4 regions of the Streptomyces sp. SUK 48 genome follow, and region 1 is predicted to be linked to each of the others. Evidence: riboswitches for the same ligand, from Rfam matches in the RefSeq annotation. Region 1 holds a riboswitch; each other region holds the start of a gene.

Region 1 (4,203 bases):
GTTGGACGCGGCGATCTGCCGGACCTTGCCGGCCTTCACCAGTTCGTCCAGCGCGCCGATGATCTCCTCGACCGGCACCTCGGGCTGGTCGAAGTGGGTGTAGTAGAGGTCGATGTGGTCGGTGCCCAGGCGGGCCAGGGAGGCGTCGGCGGCGGCCCGGATGGTGGCCGCGGACAGGCCCTTGTACTGCGGGTGCTGGCTGACCTTGGTGGCGATGACGACGTCGGAGCGGTTGCCGCGGGCCTTGACCCACTTGCCGATGACGGTCTCGGACTCGCCGCCCTGGTGGCCCTCGACCCAGGCGCTGTAGGAGTCGGCGGTGTCGATGAAGTTGCCGCCCGCGGCCGTGTACGCGTCCAGGACGGCGAAGGAGGTCTGCTCGTCGGCGGTCCAGCCGAAGACGTTGCCGCCCAGGCAGAGCGGGAAGACCTCGAGGTCGGAGGAGCCCAGTGTGCGCAGAGAAGTCATGCTTCACATCAACACCGGCGGCGGATGATCGCATTCCGCCGCCGGTGGGGAGATCCGCGCGGATCGCGCGCGGGTTCCGTCAGGGGTTGAGGCCCTTGTCGCGCAGCCAGGGCGCGGGGTCGACGGCGGTGGCCTGCCCGTTCGGGTGGACCTCCAGGTGCAGATGCGGACCGGTGACATTGCCGGTGGCGCCGACGCGGCCGATGACCTCGCCGGTGGTGACCTTCTGGCCGGCCGAGACATTGATCGAGGACTGGTGGCAGAACCACAGCTCGGTGCCGTCGTCCAGGGTGAGGACGGTGCGGTAGCCGTAGGCGCCGGCCCAGCCGGCCTGGGTGACGGTGCCGCCGTGCACGGCCTTGATCAGGGTGCCGGTGGGGGCCGCGAAGTCGAGGCCGGTGTGGTAGCCGGAGGACCACATGGCGCCGGGCTGCCCGAAGGTGCCGGTGATCGTGTACGAGACGACGGGCAGCGTGTACTGCTTGGCCAGCTCGGCCAGCCGCTTGGCCTCGGCCGCCTTCTTGGCGGCGGCCTCCGCCTTCTCCTTGGCGGCGGCGGCCTTGCCGGCGGCCTCCTGCTCCGCCTTGGCGGCCACGGCGTCGCTCTGCTGCTGGGCGGCGGCGACCCTCGCGGCGGTGGCCTTGCTGTCGGCCTGGCCCTGCTGCTGCTCGGCCTGGGCCATGATCCGGTTGCGCAGGGCCTCGCCGGCGCCGCTGTCCCTGACACCCTCGGTGGTGTGCCCGAGATCGGTGAGCGCGGTGGCGGTCTCGGCCTTGGGCCCGTCCGTGGAGTCGTCGCCGAAGAAGTGCTCGACGGTGGACAGCTGCGGCACCGAGACGTTCGGCATGTCCGGCATCGAGATGGAGACCGGCGGCTTGCCGGTGTTGGCGCTGGCGATGCCGCCCGCGCCGACGGCGGCGATCACGCCGACGCCGAGGACGGTGGAGCTGCGGGCGAAGCCGCCGCGCTGCTTGGCGACGCGGTGGCGGCCGCGGACCGGGGCGACGGTCTCCTCGGTCGGGTTCCACTCCTCCCAGGGGCCGTCGTCGTCGAGGCCGGGGCCGGGGCCGAACGACTCGGGCTCGCGCTGAGCGGGCACGAACGGGGATTCTGGGGCAGGCCGGTTGGACGCCACGGGGGCGTGCTCCTTTCCTTCCTCCGCCTACCGGGTTAGCTGACGGGTTCGGAGCAGGAAGGTCTCCTACGCGCGTATACCGCTCGCGGACCGGCGTGCGGTCCGTGACGGTTTTCGCGTGATTCACCCCAAGGTGGTGGTTCCCCGGTTCCCTTGCGGGATTCGGCGCGTGCGCGCGGAGCCGTCGCGGGTGACGGCTGGGACGACCGCGCTGCGTTATCGAACGTTAATAGACCCGGGGGAACTTTCCAAGCCGTTCGGCTTGATCATTAACGCTTCAGGCCATGGACGTATCCCCCAGCAGGCCGCCGAACCGGGCGAGTTGACCGGCGTTCAGCAGTCATCCGGTTTTTGATGGTGACTCAGACGTTATGCGCAGGGCGGTCGAACGGTCACTACGGGTAACCCCCGTATCCGGGCTCCGGAAAACACTCAGGGCCGGAATCCGTCAACTGGATTCCGGCCCTGAGATATCAGTAGCGGGGACAGGATTTGAACCTGCGACCTCTGGGTTATGAGCCCAGCGAGCTACCGAGCTGCTCCACCCCGCGGCGATGTCTCTACTGTACGCCATCCCAGGGGCGGAAAGCACATCGGTTGGGACAGGCCCCCGGATCAGCCCCGCAGATGCCGGTTCGGGGCCTGGGCCAGGGCCTCGTACTCGGGCAGGAGGACGACGTCGGCGCCCGCGCCGGTCAGCACTCCCGTGCCATCGGCCGCCACCACGAACGTGTCCGGCTCGCGCCAGGCGGTGACCACCCGGCGCACCCCCGCCCGCAGGATCAGCTCGGCGCAGGGCGCGGGCCGGGAGGCGCGGCGGGCGCAGGGCTCCAGGCTGCTGTAGACGGTGGCGCCGGGCAGCCGGGGGTCGGCGGGGTCGGTCCTGGCGAGCGCCGCCTCCTCCGCGTGCGCCACCGGGTCCGTGCCCTCCCGGGAGTGGCCGCGGGCCAGCTCGGTGCCGTCGGCGGCGACCACGACCGCGCCGACGCTGAAGGCCGTCTCCGAGGGCGGGCACAGCGCGGCCAGCTCGCAGGCGGTGCGCAGCCAGTGCCGGTCGGCGGCGGTGGGCACCGGGCCGGTGCCGGGCGCGGTGGGCTCGTAGCGCGCCAGGACCACGTCCTCGATCCGGCGGGACTCGACGAGCCGCAGCCGCCCCTCCTGGTAGCGGCCGGGCCCGAACAGCCGCGGGGCGGCCGGGTCGCCCACGATCAGCGGGGCGAGGGCCAGGTGCAGCTCGTCGGCGAGACCCTGCTGGAGGAGCTGGGTGTGCACGGCCGCGCCGCCCTCCACCATCAGCCGGCGCACCCCGCGCTCCGTGCGCAGATGCCCGAGCAGGGCCCGCCAGTCCAGCTCCGGGCCGAGCGCGACGACCTCGGCGGCACCGCCGAGCAGCCGGGCGGCCCGCGCCGCGCCCCGGTCGGTCGTGTAGACGAGTCTGTCGCCGCCGGTGTGCCAGAAGCGGGCCCCGGGGTCGAGATCGCCACTGCCCGTGACGGTGACCTTCAGCGGGTACTCCGGTTTGCCCCGCGCGAGCCGCGCCGCGCGCCGCTCGGCGGAGCCGACCAGGAGGCGGGGGTTGTCGGCGCGCAGGGTGCCGGCGCCGATCAGCAGGGCGTCGGCGGAGGCCCGTACCGCGTCGACCCGGTCGAAGTCGGCCGGTCCGGACAGCAGCAGCCGCTCCGGGCCGGTGTCGTCCAGGCAGCCGTCGAGGGAGACGGCGGCGGACAGCAGCACGTACGGGTACGGCGCGGACTCGGGGAGGGCTCGCTCGGCGCTCATCGTGCTCATGGTGCTCATCGGCTCCAGTGTGCGGCTCCGGGTCAGCCGGCCTGCTCCCGGGGACGGCGGGCGTCGCCCGGTTCCCGCCCGGTGAAGGACAGGACGACGATCAGTACACCGCCGCAGGTGATCGCCCAGTCGGCGAGGTTCATGACGCTGAAGTCGCGCACCGCGACGAAGTCGACCACCGCGCCGCGCAGGCCGCCCGGCGCGCGGAAGAGCCGGTCGGTCAGATTGCCGACCGCGCCGCCCAGCAGCAGCCCGAGGGCGATCGCCCAGGGCGTGCTGGTCAGCTTGCGGGACACCCGCACGATGACGGCGGCCACGGCGAGCGCGATCAGGGTGAACACGATGGTCGTCGCGCTGCCCATGCCGAAGGCGGCGCCGGGATTGCGCTGCACCCGCAGCTCCAGCCAGGACCCGAGCACCGGCACGGGACTCCGGCCCTCCAGGCCCGCGACCACCGCGAGCTTGCTCCCCAGATCGACGGCGTAGGCGACGGCGGCCACCAGCCACAGCGTCCGCACCCGCCGCGTCCCGCTCCCGGTGCCGTTCGACTCGCTCAGCGTCACCCGCGTACTCCTCCCCGACTCCCGCCCAGCGTACGGGCCGGCCGGCGGGACGTCACCGTGTTCCATGGCCCGTTCCCCGGCCCGCGAAAACCGCATTCGTATTTTCGCCAGTTGCTGTCATAGGACCGCCGAACCCCGCTTTCGAGCTATAGAAGCACCCGAATGCCCCACACCCCAGCTCCCGAGAGGCTCGTTAGCTGACCGTGGCACGCACAGAGAGACGCACAGCGCTGAATCTCCACTCGCCGG
Region 2 (4,203 bases), 2.1 Mb from region 1:
CCACCGTAGAGGCCGGAAACGAGAACGAGGAGACGGCCAAGTGACCGAGCAGCTCGCCACCATGGACTTCCACCCGCAGCCGCAGGCCGGCGAGGCGAAGCCGTGGGCCTTCCCGGCCCCGAGCGCGGCGCGCTCGACAACGGCCTGACCGTGCTGCGCTGCCACCGTCCCGGCCAGCAGGTCGTGGCCGTCGAGGTGCTCCTGGACGCCCCGCTGGACGCCGAGCCGGCCGGCCTGGACGGCGTCGCCACCCTCATGGCGCGCGCCTTCTCCGAGGGCACCGACAAGCACTCCGCCGAGGAGTTCGCCGCCGAGCTGGAGCGCGCGGGTGCCACCCTGGACGCCCACGCCGACCACCCCGGCGTCCGGATCAGCCTGGAGGTCCCCGCCTCGCGGCTGGCCAAGGGCCTCGGCCTGGCCGCCGACGCGCTGCGCGCCCCCGCCTTCGCCGAGAGCGAGATCGAGCGGCTGGTCCGCAACCGCCTGGACGAGATCCCGCACGAACTGGCCAGCCCCGCCCGGCGCGCCGCCAAGGAGCTCTCCAAGGAGCTGTTCCCGGCGACCGCCCGCATGTCCCGGCCGCGCCAGGGCACCGAGGAGACCGTCGAGAAGATCGACGCGGCCGCCGTCCGCGCGTTCTACGACCGCCATGTACGCCCCGCCACCGCCACCGCGGTCGTGGTCGGTGACCTCACCGGCATCGACCTGGACGCGCTGCTCGGCGAGACCCTGGGCGCCTGGACCGGCACCCCGGGCGAGCCGCGCCCGGTGCCCGCGGTGACGGCCGACGACACCGGGCGTGTCGTCATCGTGGACCGGCCCGGTGCCGTCCAGACGCAGCTGCTCATCGGCCGGGTCGGCTCGGACCGGCACGACCGGGTGTGGCCCGCCCAGGTGCTCGGCACCTACTGCCTCGGCGGCACCCTCACCTCCCGCCTGGACCGCGTCCTGCGCGAGGAGAAGGGCTACACCTACGGTGTGCGCTCGTTCGGCCAGGTGCTCCGCTCCGGACCCGACGGCAACGGCGCCTCCATGCTGGCCATCAGCGGCTCCGTGGACACCCCCAACACCGGCCCCGCGCTGGACGATCTGTGGAAGGTGCTGCGCACCCTCGCGGCGGAGGGCCTGACCGACGCCGAGCGGGACGTGGCCGTGCAGAACCTCGTCGGGGTCGCGCCGCTGAAGTACGAGACCGCGGCGGCCGTCGCGGCCACGCTCGCCGACCAGGTGGAGCAGCACCTGTCCGACGACTTCCAGGCGACGCTCTACCGGCAGTTGGCCGCGACGGGCACCGTGGAGGCCACCGCGGCGGTCGTCAACGCCTTCCCGGTGGACCGCCTGGTGGCGGTCCTCGTGGGTGACGCGTCGGAGATCAAGGCGCCGGTCGAGGCGCTGGGCATCGGCGAGGTCACCGTGGTGGCCGCCGAGTAACCGCGGGCGCCCGCTGCCCGCTTACGGGGGCCCTGACGGCCTACGGGTCGTCAGGGCCCCCTTTGTTCCACTCTCCTCCCGAGATGTCCCTATTGGGACGGAGGTTGCCCGTCTGCCCTGTGGGATGCGCTACAAAAGCCGCGTTCTGTTTGGGGATTGGGAGCCGGTCCGCTTAGCGTCGTCCGGGTTGTCCGTCGGGCAGTGCGCCGCAGCCGCGGCACCGGACAGCCATCGCCGAGTCCCCGAGGCGCGAGCCAGGGGAGCCGGGGACCCACACGTCCCTGGGGTGAATCGGGCGTCCGTGCGCGAGCGCGGGGCCCGTAGGAGACCTTCCTGCTCCGAACCCGTCAGCTAACCCGGTAGGCGAGAGGGAAGGAAAGGAACAGCCACGCACATGGCGTTCATATGCGCCACCGGGAAGCACCGCAAGCCCGGCCGGGTCAAGCGCACCACCGCCCAGGCGGCCGGTATCGCGGCCCTGACGACCACCGGTGTCATCGGCACCCTCGCCGCGTCCCCGGCGCTCGCCGCCGAGCACACCGTCGAGCAGACCGGTCTCACCCCGGTGCTCAGCGCGAGCGACGACCTCGCCGCGCACATCGACGCCCAGGCCGTCGCCCAGCAGCGGATCGCCGAGCACGAGGCGGCCGAGAAGGCCGCCGCGGTGCGCGCGAAGGAGGCCCGCGCGGCCAAGGCCCGCGCCGCCCGCGAGGCCGAGCGCAAGCGGCTGAACGCCTTCGTGGCCCCGATCGCGCACTCCTACGTGTCGACCGGCTACCAGGCCAGCAGCTCTCTGTGGTCGTCCGGCTCCCACACCGGCATCGACTTCCACGCCATGACCGGCACCTCCGTGCACGCGGTCGGCGCCGGCACCGTCGTCTCCACCGGCTGGGGCGGCGCGTACGGCAACCAGATCGTGCTCCGCATGGCCGACGGCATGTACACCCAGTACGGCCATCTGTCGTCCATCGGTGTCACGGTGGGCCAGCAGGTCGCCGCAGGCGAGCAGATCGGCCTGTCCGGCGCGACCGGCAACGTCACCGGCCCGCATCTGCACTTCGAGGCGCGCACCAGCCCCGACTACGGCTCCGACGTCGACCCCCTCGCCTACCTCCGCGGCCACGGCGTGAACGTCTGACCCCTGCGGCCACGGTGTGAACGTCTGACCTCCGCGGCCGCGGTGTGAACGTCCGACCCTCGCGGCCACGGCGCGAACGTCCGGCCCACCCGCACGGCATCGAAAACCCCGGCCCACCCGGCCGGGGTTTTCGCCATTCCCCGGCGCTTCTCGCCGGAGCCTGTCCAAAAAATATCCATGATTCGGGGCCCGCCATCGGAAATTCCGGCCCGGTGGAATAGAGTCACGGAAAACACGCGTCCGTCGTCGGTGTCGTGTCGCGGGTATTAAGGCGGAGGTCGGTCATGCGTATTCCGGCGCAATCGGTGTGCACGGCGATCCGGGACGACATCGTCGCCGGCTCCCTCGAACGCGGTGGCCGCCTCACCGAGGAGGTGCTCGCCCGCCGCTACGGCGTCTCCCGGGTCCCCGTGCGCGAGGCCCTGCGCACCCTGGAGGCGGAGGGCTTCGTGGTGACCCGCCGGCACGCGGGGGCCTGCGTGGCCGAGCCGACCGAGCAGGAGGCCGCCGACCTGCTGGAGATGCGCCTGCTCCTGGAGCCGCTCGGCGCCGCGCGGGCCGCCCGGCGCCGTACCGAGGCCCATCTGAAGGTGCTGCGCGGCCTGGTCCGGCTGGGCCAGGAACGCGCCAGGCGGGGCGGCGGCGAGGATCTGCGCGCCCTGGACGGCTGGTTCCACGAGACGCTGGCCCAGTCCTGCGGCAGCCCCTCGCTGACCTCGACACTCCTCCAGCTGCGCCACAAGATCGCCTGGATGTACACGGTGGACACGCCCCCCGACATGGTCGGCACCTGGGCGGAGCACGGCGCGATCGTGGACGCGGTGGCCCGCGGCGACGGCGAGCGCGCCCGCGCGGTGACCGCGCTGCACACCGAGCGGGCGACGGCGGCGTACCGGCTGCGGGTCCCCGGCACCGCGGCGCGGACGCGGACTTCGCAACATGCCGTAAACATGTCCGGCGCGGGGAATTAACACGGGTGCCGTATACAAAGTGGGTGGGATATTCGGGAGCCGGGTATTTCCGGGTGTCCTGAATTCCCATGAGTGGACCATGACGAATGCCGCCCATGGCCAATGCGGTGGCGCTCCGAAAACACGGAAGCCGTGCCACCCGCTGGGGATGGCACGGCTTCTCGAAATCCCGCACGGACCGTTCCGGGTCCGCCCGGACGGTCCCGGGTCCCGCTCAGACCGTCTCGGGCAGTTCTTCCAGGCCCTCGGCGACCAGCTTCGCCAGCCGGTCCAGGGCGGCGTCCGCGCCCTCGGCGTCGGAGGCGAGCACGATCTCCTCGCCGCCCTGGGCGCCCAGGCCCAGAACGCCCAGCATGGAGGCCGCGTTGACCGGGGTGCCACCGGCCTTGCAGATCGTCACCGGGATGCCTGCGGCCGTGGCGGCCCGGACGAAGAGGGAGGCGGGGCGGGCGTGAAGACCCTCGGCCCAGCCGACGTTGACGCGGCGCTCAGCCATGTGTTGCTGCCCTTCACTGTTCAGGGTTGTCTAGACCAGTGTTCCATATCGTGACGCGTGCCAGAAGAGGGGCTGCGCACCCCCTCCGTCGTGCTCCACAGAGTGCCCCGCGCCGTTGTCGTACGCGAGCCGTACGCTGGGCCCCATGCGAACCTCGGCGGAACCGC
Region 3 (4,203 bases), 470 kb from region 1:
CCACCAGCTCCTCGTAGTACTCCGTCATCTCGGCGGCGGAGCGCTCCTTGCCCTCGAAGAGGTACGTGCCGTCCTTGTAGAACTCGGAGGCGGCGACGTCGAGGGCGAGGGCGATCTGCTCGCCGGGCGTGTAGCCGGCTTCCTTGATGGCCTCGAGGATCAGGTCCAGGGCCTCGCGGTTGGAGCCGAGGTTCGGGGCGAAGCCGCCCTCGTCGCCGAGACCGGTGGCCAGGCCCTTGTTCTTCAGGACCTTCTTGAGGGTGTGGTAGACCTCGGCACCCCAGCGCAGCGCCTCGGAGAAGGACTCCGCGCCGATCGGGGCGATCATGAACTCCTGGATGTCCACGTTCGAGTCGGCGTGCGAGCCGCCGTTCAGGATGTTCATCATCGGCACCGGCAGCAGGTGCGCGTTGGGGCCGCCCAGGTAGCGGAAGAGCGGCAGGTCCGACGCCTCGGAGGCGGCGTGCGCGACGGCCAGGGAGACGCCGAGGATGGCGTTGGCGCCCAGCGAGCCCTTGTTGTCGGTGGCGTCCAGGTCGAACATGGCCTGGTCGATCAGGCGCTGCTCGGTGGCGTCGTAGCCGACCAGCTCCGGGCCGATCTGCTCGATGACGGCGAGGACGGCCTTCTCGACACCCTTGCCCAGGTAGCGGTTGGGGTCACCGTCGCGAAGCTCGATGGCCTCGAAGGCGCCGGTGGAGGCGCCGGACGGGACGGCGGCACGACCGGTGCTGCCGTCGTCGAGGCCGACCTCGACCTCGACCGTGGGGTTGCCTCGGGAGTCCAGGATTTCCCGGGCTACGACGACGTCGATGGACGGCACGAGCATCTCCTTCTTGGATGTGACGCTGGAAGTGCGGGGCGGCGGCCGTGCGGCTGCGCCTTGCGACTAGAGCCTAACCGTCCCGGGGTCGCCGGCCACCGACCGACCGTCTGGTGGGCGACGGGGACATGCAGACGGTACCCATTGTTCAGCACCGGAACAAAGGGGTTGGCGGATGAGACCCCGCTGAAGTCCGGGAAAACACAAGACCCCACCCCGGCGCGAACGGGGGAAAGCGCGCCGGGGTGGGGTGCTTGGGGGCGGGTGCCCCGGGAGAACCGTGGGGGGATGCGGGCCCCTGGGCCGTTGGGGGCCGGTCGCCGGGGGCCGGGTTCTCGGGGCTCGTCGCGGAGGGGTCCGCGGGCGCCTCGGGGGAGGCTCCCGCACCCGTGGGGACGGGTGGGCCCTTGGGGGGTGGGCCCTTGGGGGCGGGGCGGCCTCTTGGGGACGGGCGGACCCTTGGGGACGGGCGGACCCTTGGGGACGGGCGGACCCTCGGGGACGGGCGGACCCTCGGGGACGGGCGGACCCTCGGGGACGGGCGGACCCTCGGGACGGGCGGACCCTCGGGGACGGGCGGACCCTCGGGGACGGGCGGACCCTCGGGGACGGGCGGACCCTTGGGGTACGGCACCGGAGGCCGTACCCCCTTGGGTCGGACTACTTCAGGTGGAGCTGCTGGCCCGGGTAGATCAGGTCGGCGTTGTCCACGATGTCCTTGTTCAGGTCGAACAGCTTCTTCCAGCCGCCGGCCACGTGGTGCGCGGTCGCGATGGAGCTGAGGGTGTCGCCCTTGACCACCTTGTACTCGCCGTCACCCTTCTTGACCTTCTTGCCGGTCGGGGTGGTGACGGTCTTGCTCGCGGACGAGCCGGAGGAGGTGCTCGTGGACTTGGACGGCGCCGGGGTGGTGCGCTGCGTGGAGCGCGTGGCGGCCTGCTCGTCCGTGGAGCGGGTGGCGGTGCTGTCCGACGGGGTGCTCGCCCCGGCGGAGCCGCCGTTCGGGGTGCTGCTCAGACCCTTGCCGCAGACCGGCCAGGCACCCTTGCCCTGCGCGGCGAGAACCTTCTCGCCGATGGCGATCTGCTGCGACTTGGTGGCCTGGTCGGCGCTCGACGCGTAGGCGGTGCCGCCGTACGCGGCCCAGGTCGAGGCGGAGAACTGGATACCGCCGTAGTAACCGTTGCCGGTGTTGATGGACCAGTTGCCGCCGGACTCGCACTGCGCGACCGCGTCCCACTGGGAGTCGGTGGCGGCGGAGGCGGTGCCGGTGGCCATCAGCGGGGCGGCGACAGCGGCACCGGTGACACCGGCGAGCGTGACGACGCGGACGGCCTTGGACGGACGACGGTGCTTGCCCTTGCCGGAAAACAGCATGGAACGATCCCCTCACCGACGCCTGCGAGGTGAGCTGTCGGGTTCGGGCCGGTTGAGTTGCCCGGCCACCCCTCCCCGTGGAGGCGTGGCTTCACCCCAAGCCGGTCCGGCATCAACTGCCGGGCCCGGCACTTACCTTGGGTCCCCCGCTCCTGCCTGCGGCGCATGACGCGACGACTGTTCCCGGGCAGCCGCTGGCAGGATTCGGCGTTGCGGCCGCCGGGGCTCGTGGTGACGAGCGGCCTCGACCGTAGCCACGTGATCCGCGGAATTTCAAAGACGATCAAGGCTTCTGAGACTCATCCCACACTTTCACCAAATCGGACATTTACCGATCAAGTGGGGCGTCAACTAGCCCTGGTCCGCGCCCGTTTCGTCACTGACTTTCAGGGTCTGACCGGCGGTGATGTGATTCGGGTCGGCGCCCACGACCTTCTTGTTCACGGAGTAGAGCGTGTGCCATCCGCCGTGCACGTCAAGGGAGTCGGCGATGGCGCTCAGCGAGTCGCCCTCGCGGACGGTGTAGCTGCCCGGCTCGCGGGAGGCGTGCCGGCCGGAGGCGGAGTCGTTCTGCCCGTTTGCCGTGCTTTCGTCCGCGTCGCCGCCGCGGTGGCGTCCGCCGGTGAGGGCCCCGGTGTCGACTAGGTTCCAAGAGCCGACGGTCTGCCGGGGGTTGTCCGGGGTGCCGGTGGACGGCGCGGGCGTCGCGGAGCCGTCGGCGGGCGTGGACGGCGTGCCCGGCACGGAGGGATCGGACGAGGCCGGGTCGGACGGGTCCGGGGTGGGCGTGCCGGTGCCGGAGGTGCCGGTGCCGGAGGTGCCGGTGTGCTTGCCCGGCTTCGGGCTCGCGTGCTTGCCGCTCTGCTTGCCGGAGCCGTGGCTCGGCGAGGTGGAGGGGCCGGCGGAGCCGGACGGGTCGGTGGAGCCCTTCCCGGAGCCGGAGTCCTTGCCGGAGCCCGTGCCGGTTGCGGTGCCGTCGCCATTGCCGTTCTGGTCGCCGCTCTGGGTGCCGGCCGGGGTGGAGGAGTCGGGCAGGCCGGACGGGTCGGTCGTGCCGCCGTCCTGGCCGCTGCCGCCGCTGCCGCCGCCGCCGACGCCCGGGTCGACGCTCACGGAACCGGAGTTCGAGGTCAGTCCGGACAGCAGGGCGCAGGTGGCCCAGGGCGAGGTGCCCTTGTCCTTGAGGATCTTCTCGGCCACGGCGATCTGCTGCGAGCGGCTGGCCTGGTCGGCGGAGGAGGCGTACTGCGTGCCGCCGTGGGCGACCCAGTCGTCCTGGGATATCTGGAGGCCGCCGTAGTACCCGTTGCCGGGGTCGGCGCTCCAGGCGCCGCCGCTCTCGCAGTTGGCGACCTTGTCCCAGGTGGTGCCGTCGGCCGCGTGGGCGCTTGCGGCGCCGAGCAGCGGGATGGCGATGGCGGAGCCGGTCACACCGGCCGCGACGAGGAGGGCCGGAGCCTGACGGGGGCGGCGGTGACGACCGTTCCCGGAAATCATGCGGAAGCCTTTCGTGCGACGGCGGGGACCGGCGCGGCGGGTGGTGCCGGTCGCCGCGCTGAGGGGTGAAGGTAGCGGCACACGATCACTTGTCACAAGTTCATGCCGCGCGGATAACGCGAAGATCACAGAACTGAACGTCCGCCCCTCCGCTCCGTCACGTCCCGTTTCACCCGTCGGGCACGGCGGCGCCTCGCCCCCGGGGCGCGGGGCTCACGGAACCATGGAACCGACCCGATTCCGGGGGGCTGTTCACCCAGGAGGACACAAGATGCGGCACACCCGGTTGCACGGTGAGTCCGCGGAGTACCTCGCCGCCCGCGAGGAGCTGCGCCGCGCCGAGATCGAGCTGATGCGCGAGCGCGAACGGGTCGCGGCCCTGCGCCGGTCGCTGCCACCGGGGGCCGAGGTCGACGACTACGTGTTCCTGGAGGGCCCCGCCGACCTCGACGCGGGCGACGCGCCCGTGCGTGAGGTTCGCCTGAGCGAACTGTTCACCGGCGGCC
Region 4 (4,203 bases), 830 kb from region 1:
CCGGGTGCGGGTGGTGGCGCGGGGGCGCGGCCGGGTCGCGTTCGGGGCGCCGCCCTGGGAGCAGCCGAGGCTGCGGCCCGAGTCGCCGTTCGGGCGGGCCTGGTCGCTGTGGGCGTTCAGCTACTGCCCGCACCCCTACCGCTTCCTGCCCGAGCCCACCCGGCACTTCCTGGTGCGCCGGGTGCTCGGCCCGCTCGGCGCCTGGTGGCTGCGGGAGCGGTTCGAGGGCGCCGTACAGGTGACGGAGGTCGAGCGGGTGCTGGGCGCGGCGGCGCGGGACGGCGGCCCGGTGCTGACCGTGCGCACCCACGGCGGCCGCACGGAGGCCCTCACCGCCGACCATGTGATCGCCGCGACCGGGTACCGCGTGGACATCGCCGCGATGGACTTCCTCGGCCCCAGCCTGCGCACCCACCTCGCCACCAGCCGCGGCGCCCCGCGCCTCGGCGCCGGCTACGTCTCCTCGGTCCCCGGCCTCTACTTCACGGGCCTGCCGGCCGCCTCCTCCTACGGCCCGGTGATGCGCTTCGTGTGCGGCACGGAATTCGCCTCGCCGCGGCTGGCGGGGCATCTGGCGGGGGCGCACGGGTGAGCGCGGGGGCCGGGGGGCGCGGGGGCGCGGGGGCCGGGGGCGGGGGCGCCGGACCGAGGGTGCGCGGGTGAGCGCCGGGCAGGGAGCCGCCGTACCCCCTCTGCCACCCTTCCTCCCCGTCGTCCCCCGCCCCATCAGGACGCCGCCCAAGCCCACTTGAAGCCGGCCCCCGCGCAAGTCCGGGCGATGACACGGGAGTCGGGGGAGGACGCGAGGGGCTGCGGAGGGGGCGGGTCCGTATTCTCGGATCATGGTTGCCTCCCCCGCGTACGCACTGATCGCCACCGACCTGGACGGGACGCTGCTGCGCGGCGACGACACCGTCTCCGAGCGTTCGCTGGCCGCGCTCGCGCGGGCGGAGCGGGCCGGGGCCCGGCATCTGGTGGTCACCGGCCGCCCGGCCCCCAGAGTCCGCCCCCTCCTGACCGCCCTCGGCAGTACCGGGCTCGCGGTGTGCGGGCAGGGCGCACAGGTCTACGACGCCGGGTCCGGCCGCATGCTGTGGTCGGTCCGGCTGGACCGGGAGCTCGCCGAGACCGCGCTCGGCAAGATCGAGGCCGAGGTGGGCCCGGTGTTCGCGGCCGTCGACCAGGACGGCACGGACGGGCTCACCCTGACCGAACCCGGATACCGGATGCCCCACCCGACCCTGCCCGCGGTCGGCGTGGCCCGGCGCGACGACCTGTGGCGGGCACCGATCAGCAAGGTGCTGCTGCGCCACGCCACCCTGTCCGACGACGAGTTGGCGGCGGTCGCCCGCTCGGTGGTGGACTCGCTGGCCACGGTCACCATGTCGGGACCCGGCACCGTGGAGCTCCAGCCCTGCGGGGTGACCAAGGCGACCGGGCTCGCGCTGGCCGCCGAGCGGCTCGGGGTCCCGGCGGAACGCGCCCTCGCCTTCGGTGACATGCCCAACGACATCCCGATGTTCCGCTGGGCGGCGCACGGCGTCGCGATGGCGAACGCCCACCCCGAGCTGAAGGCGGTCGCCGACGAGGTCACGACCGCGAACGAGGACGACGGCATCGCCGTCGTCCTCGAACGGCTGTTCCCGGCCGGATGACCGGGAACAGCGGTGGTGCCACGGGCCGCCGCGACGGCCCGGCGCCGGTCAGTAGGCGCCGTTGACGTTGTCGATCGAGCCGTACCGCGCGGCCGCGTAGTTGCAGGCGGCGGTGATGTTCGCGACCGGGTCGTAGATGTTGAACGACGTTCCGGCCACGTGGTACGCGTTGAAGGTCGGGTCGATCACCTGGAGCAGACCCTTGGACGGTATGCCCTTGGCCGCGTTGGAGTCCCACAGGTTGATGGCGTTCGGGTTGCCCGAGGACTCACGGATGATGTTGCGGTGGATGCCGTTGTAGGTGCCCGGGATGTGCTTCTCGGCCATGATCGCGAGGGACTCGCGGATCCAGCCGTCGAGGTTGTTCGGGTACCCGGCGGGCGTGGTGGCGGCCGAGGTCGTGCCGGTGGTGGCGGACGCGGTCGCCGCGCCCACGAGCGGCATGGCGAGCACGGCCGCGCCGGTGCCGGCGACGGCGATCAGGCGGACGAGACGGTTGGCGCGGGTGCGGCGCGGCTGAACGGCAGCAGACATGGGGACGTTCCTCTCCTACGCCTGCGAGGTGAGCTGTCGGGTTCGGGCGGGGAGGTGCCCGGTCGCGCCCCGTGAGAGGCGCGGCTTTACCCCAAGCCGTTCCGTGCGAACACGCGGTGCGGCGCGCTGTGTCACGCGCCGCACCCCGTGAGTCGTCCGGTCCGGCGACTTACCTGGGTCCCCCGCTCCTGCCGTACGAATGAGTTCGTCGATGGGTGTACGGGCGGCGGCAGGATGAGGCGTCCGCCCGATGGGTCGGGAACGTATGCGAGAGCACATGCCGGGAACAAGCTCTGAATTGTTATATCGCGGCATTTGGCCTTGATCATCAGCCTATGGGGTACTTGATCCTTTGCGAATGCCAATACTCAACTCGCTTACGCCGCACGGCGGGAAGGGGTGTCGAAGGGTTACCGGCGGGAAGGCGGTCAGGTGACCCACTTCACGAAATGGCAAACTGTGGAAAATCGGGCATGGGGGATTCGTCCCCCCGGCGGAGTCGGGTCGGTACTCCTTTCATCTCCGGGATCGTGATGAAGTTCCCGATTACCTGTTAAGTCGATAAATGTCCGTTGTCATCATCCGAGCGGGGGTATGCCGGTCATGACCCGATACCGCCCGGGCTGGACGGGTGGGCGCAGGGTGGGCGCTATCGGTGATCGAAACCGGACCGGATACGCTGACTTGAGTGATGGCAGCGACCTATCGACAAACCGCGTAATCGCCAGCAGACACCAGCAGACAGGAGACCCCTCGTGACCGTCGTCGGGCCGTTCGGGCTGAGCGTGCGGGACCAGGCTCTCGAAGCCGATGTCCAGGCCGGATTGGCGGCTGTCGAGGAGGGCCTGCTAGAGGCCACCAAGAGCGAGGTCCCGTTCATCACGGGGGCCGCCCAGCACCTCGTACGGGCCGGCGGGAAGCGCTTCCGGCCGCTGCTCGTGATGCTCGCGGCGCAGTTCGGCGACCCCTACGCGCCCGGTGTGGTGCCCTCGGCCGTGGTCGTGGAGCTGACCCATCTGGCCACGCTCTACCACGACGACGTCATGGACGAGGCCGCCGTACGCCGGGGCGTGGACAGCGCCAACACCCGCTGGGGCAACTCCGTCGCGGTCCTCACCGGCGACTTCCTCTTCGCCCGCGCCTCCCAGATCCTCGCCGACCTCGGCCCCGAGGCGGTCCGGGTCCAGGCCCTCGCGTTCGAACGCCTGGTCACCGGCCAGATCCTGGAGACCGCCGGACCGACCGACGGCCGCGACCCGGTCGAGCACTACCTGGACGTCCTCGGCGGCAAGACCGGCTCGCTGGTCGCGGTGTCCTGCCGGTTCGGCGCGATGATGTCCGGCGCCGACGAGACGGTCGTGGACGTGCTCACCCAGTACGGCGAGCGGCTCGGCGTGGCCTTCCAGCTCGCCGACGACTACCTGGACATCGCCTCCGACTCCCAGGAGTCCGGCAAGACCCCCGGCACCGATCTGCGCGAGGGCATCCCGACGCTGCCCGTGCTGCGGCTGCGCGAGCGGGCCGCCCGGCTCGGCCTGCCCGAGGACCTCGCCCTGTGCGAGCTGCTGGACTCCGACCTCAGCGACGACGCCCGGCACGCCGAGGCGCTGGCCGCGCTGCGCGCCCACCCGGCCCTGGAGCAGGCCCGCCGGGACACCGTGCGGTACGCGGAGGAGGCGCGCGCCGCGCTCGCCCCGCTGCGGGAGTGCGACGCCAAGGTGGCGCTGACGGAGCTGTGCGACGCGGTGGTGCACCGGGCCGGATGACCGGCCCGTCCCGGCCTGGGACGACCACCCGTTCGGCGTCCACCAGGTGGCCGTACCCCGGGTTCCGGCCGCATGCTGCCCTGGGGACGAGTTCGAGCCCCAGGACGAGTTCGAGCCCAGGGACGAGTTCGAGCCCCCTAGGGGTGCCCCCTACGTGTCATACCGCAGTCGTACGCCGAGTTGGCTCCGAGGGCTGACGCTTCCGCACCGCGGATTTGGTCGTATGGACACCACGGACATCACCACTC

What was found. A riboswitch is a leader RNA that binds a small molecule or an ion and turns the genes downstream of it on or off. The one in region 1 is predicted to bind cyclic di-AMP.
Region 2: another riboswitch for cyclic di-AMP. It lies ahead of GHR20_RS09570 (M23 family metallopeptidase); the one in region 1 lies ahead of GHR20_RS19310 (M23 family metallopeptidase).
Region 3: another riboswitch for cyclic di-AMP. It lies ahead of GHR20_RS21505 (transglycosylase family protein); the one in region 1 lies ahead of GHR20_RS19310 (M23 family metallopeptidase).
Region 4: another riboswitch for cyclic di-AMP. It lies ahead of GHR20_RS15485 (transglycosylase SLT domain-containing protein); the one in region 1 lies ahead of GHR20_RS19310 (M23 family metallopeptidase).

Annotation. Positions count from the first base shown of each region.
Region 1 is NZ_CP045740.1:4,438,891-4,443,093, reverse strand. Features, by position in the region: gene GHR20_RS19315 (aldo/keto reductase) at 1-468, opposite strand, end outside; gene GHR20_RS19310 (M23 family metallopeptidase) at 548-1,603, opposite strand; cyclic di-AMP (ydaO/yuaA leader) riboswitch at 1,611-1,781, opposite strand; tRNA gene GHR20_RS19305 (tRNA-Met) at 2,081-2,154, opposite strand; gene GHR20_RS19300 (dihydrofolate reductase family protein) at 2,219-3,391, opposite strand; gene lspA (signal peptidase II) at 3,424-3,954, opposite strand.
Region 2 is NZ_CP045740.1:2,292,554-2,296,756, reverse strand. Features, by position in the region: gene GHR20_RS09580 (pitrilysin family protein) at 1-44, shown strand, start outside; partial or broken gene GHR20_RS09575 (pitrilysin family protein) at 62-1,431, shown strand; cyclic di-AMP (ydaO/yuaA leader) riboswitch at 1,654-1,812, shown strand; gene GHR20_RS09570 (M23 family metallopeptidase) at 1,826-2,569, shown strand; gene GHR20_RS09565 (GntR family transcriptional regulator) at 2,854-3,540, shown strand; gene GHR20_RS09560 (HPr family phosphocarrier protein) at 3,755-4,036, opposite strand; partial or broken gene GHR20_RS09555 (GNAT family N-acetyltransferase) at 4,182-4,203, shown strand, end outside.
Region 3 is NZ_CP045740.1:4,909,479-4,913,681, reverse strand. Features, by position in the region: gene eno (phosphopyruvate hydratase) at 1-823, opposite strand, end outside; gene GHR20_RS21505 (transglycosylase family protein) at 1,484-2,200, opposite strand; cyclic di-AMP (ydaO/yuaA leader) riboswitch at 2,205-2,374, opposite strand; gene GHR20_RS21500 (transglycosylase family protein) at 2,552-3,697, opposite strand; gene GHR20_RS21495 (DUF899 family protein) at 3,969-4,203, shown strand, end outside.
Region 4 is NZ_CP045740.1:3,613,096-3,617,298, reverse strand. Features, by position in the region: gene GHR20_RS15495 (FAD-dependent oxidoreductase) at 1-592, shown strand, start outside; gene GHR20_RS15490 (HAD family hydrolase) at 843-1,655, shown strand; gene GHR20_RS15485 (transglycosylase SLT domain-containing protein) at 1,704-2,189, opposite strand; cyclic di-AMP (ydaO/yuaA leader) riboswitch at 2,193-2,410, opposite strand; gene GHR20_RS15480 (polyprenyl synthetase family protein) at 2,945-3,955, shown strand.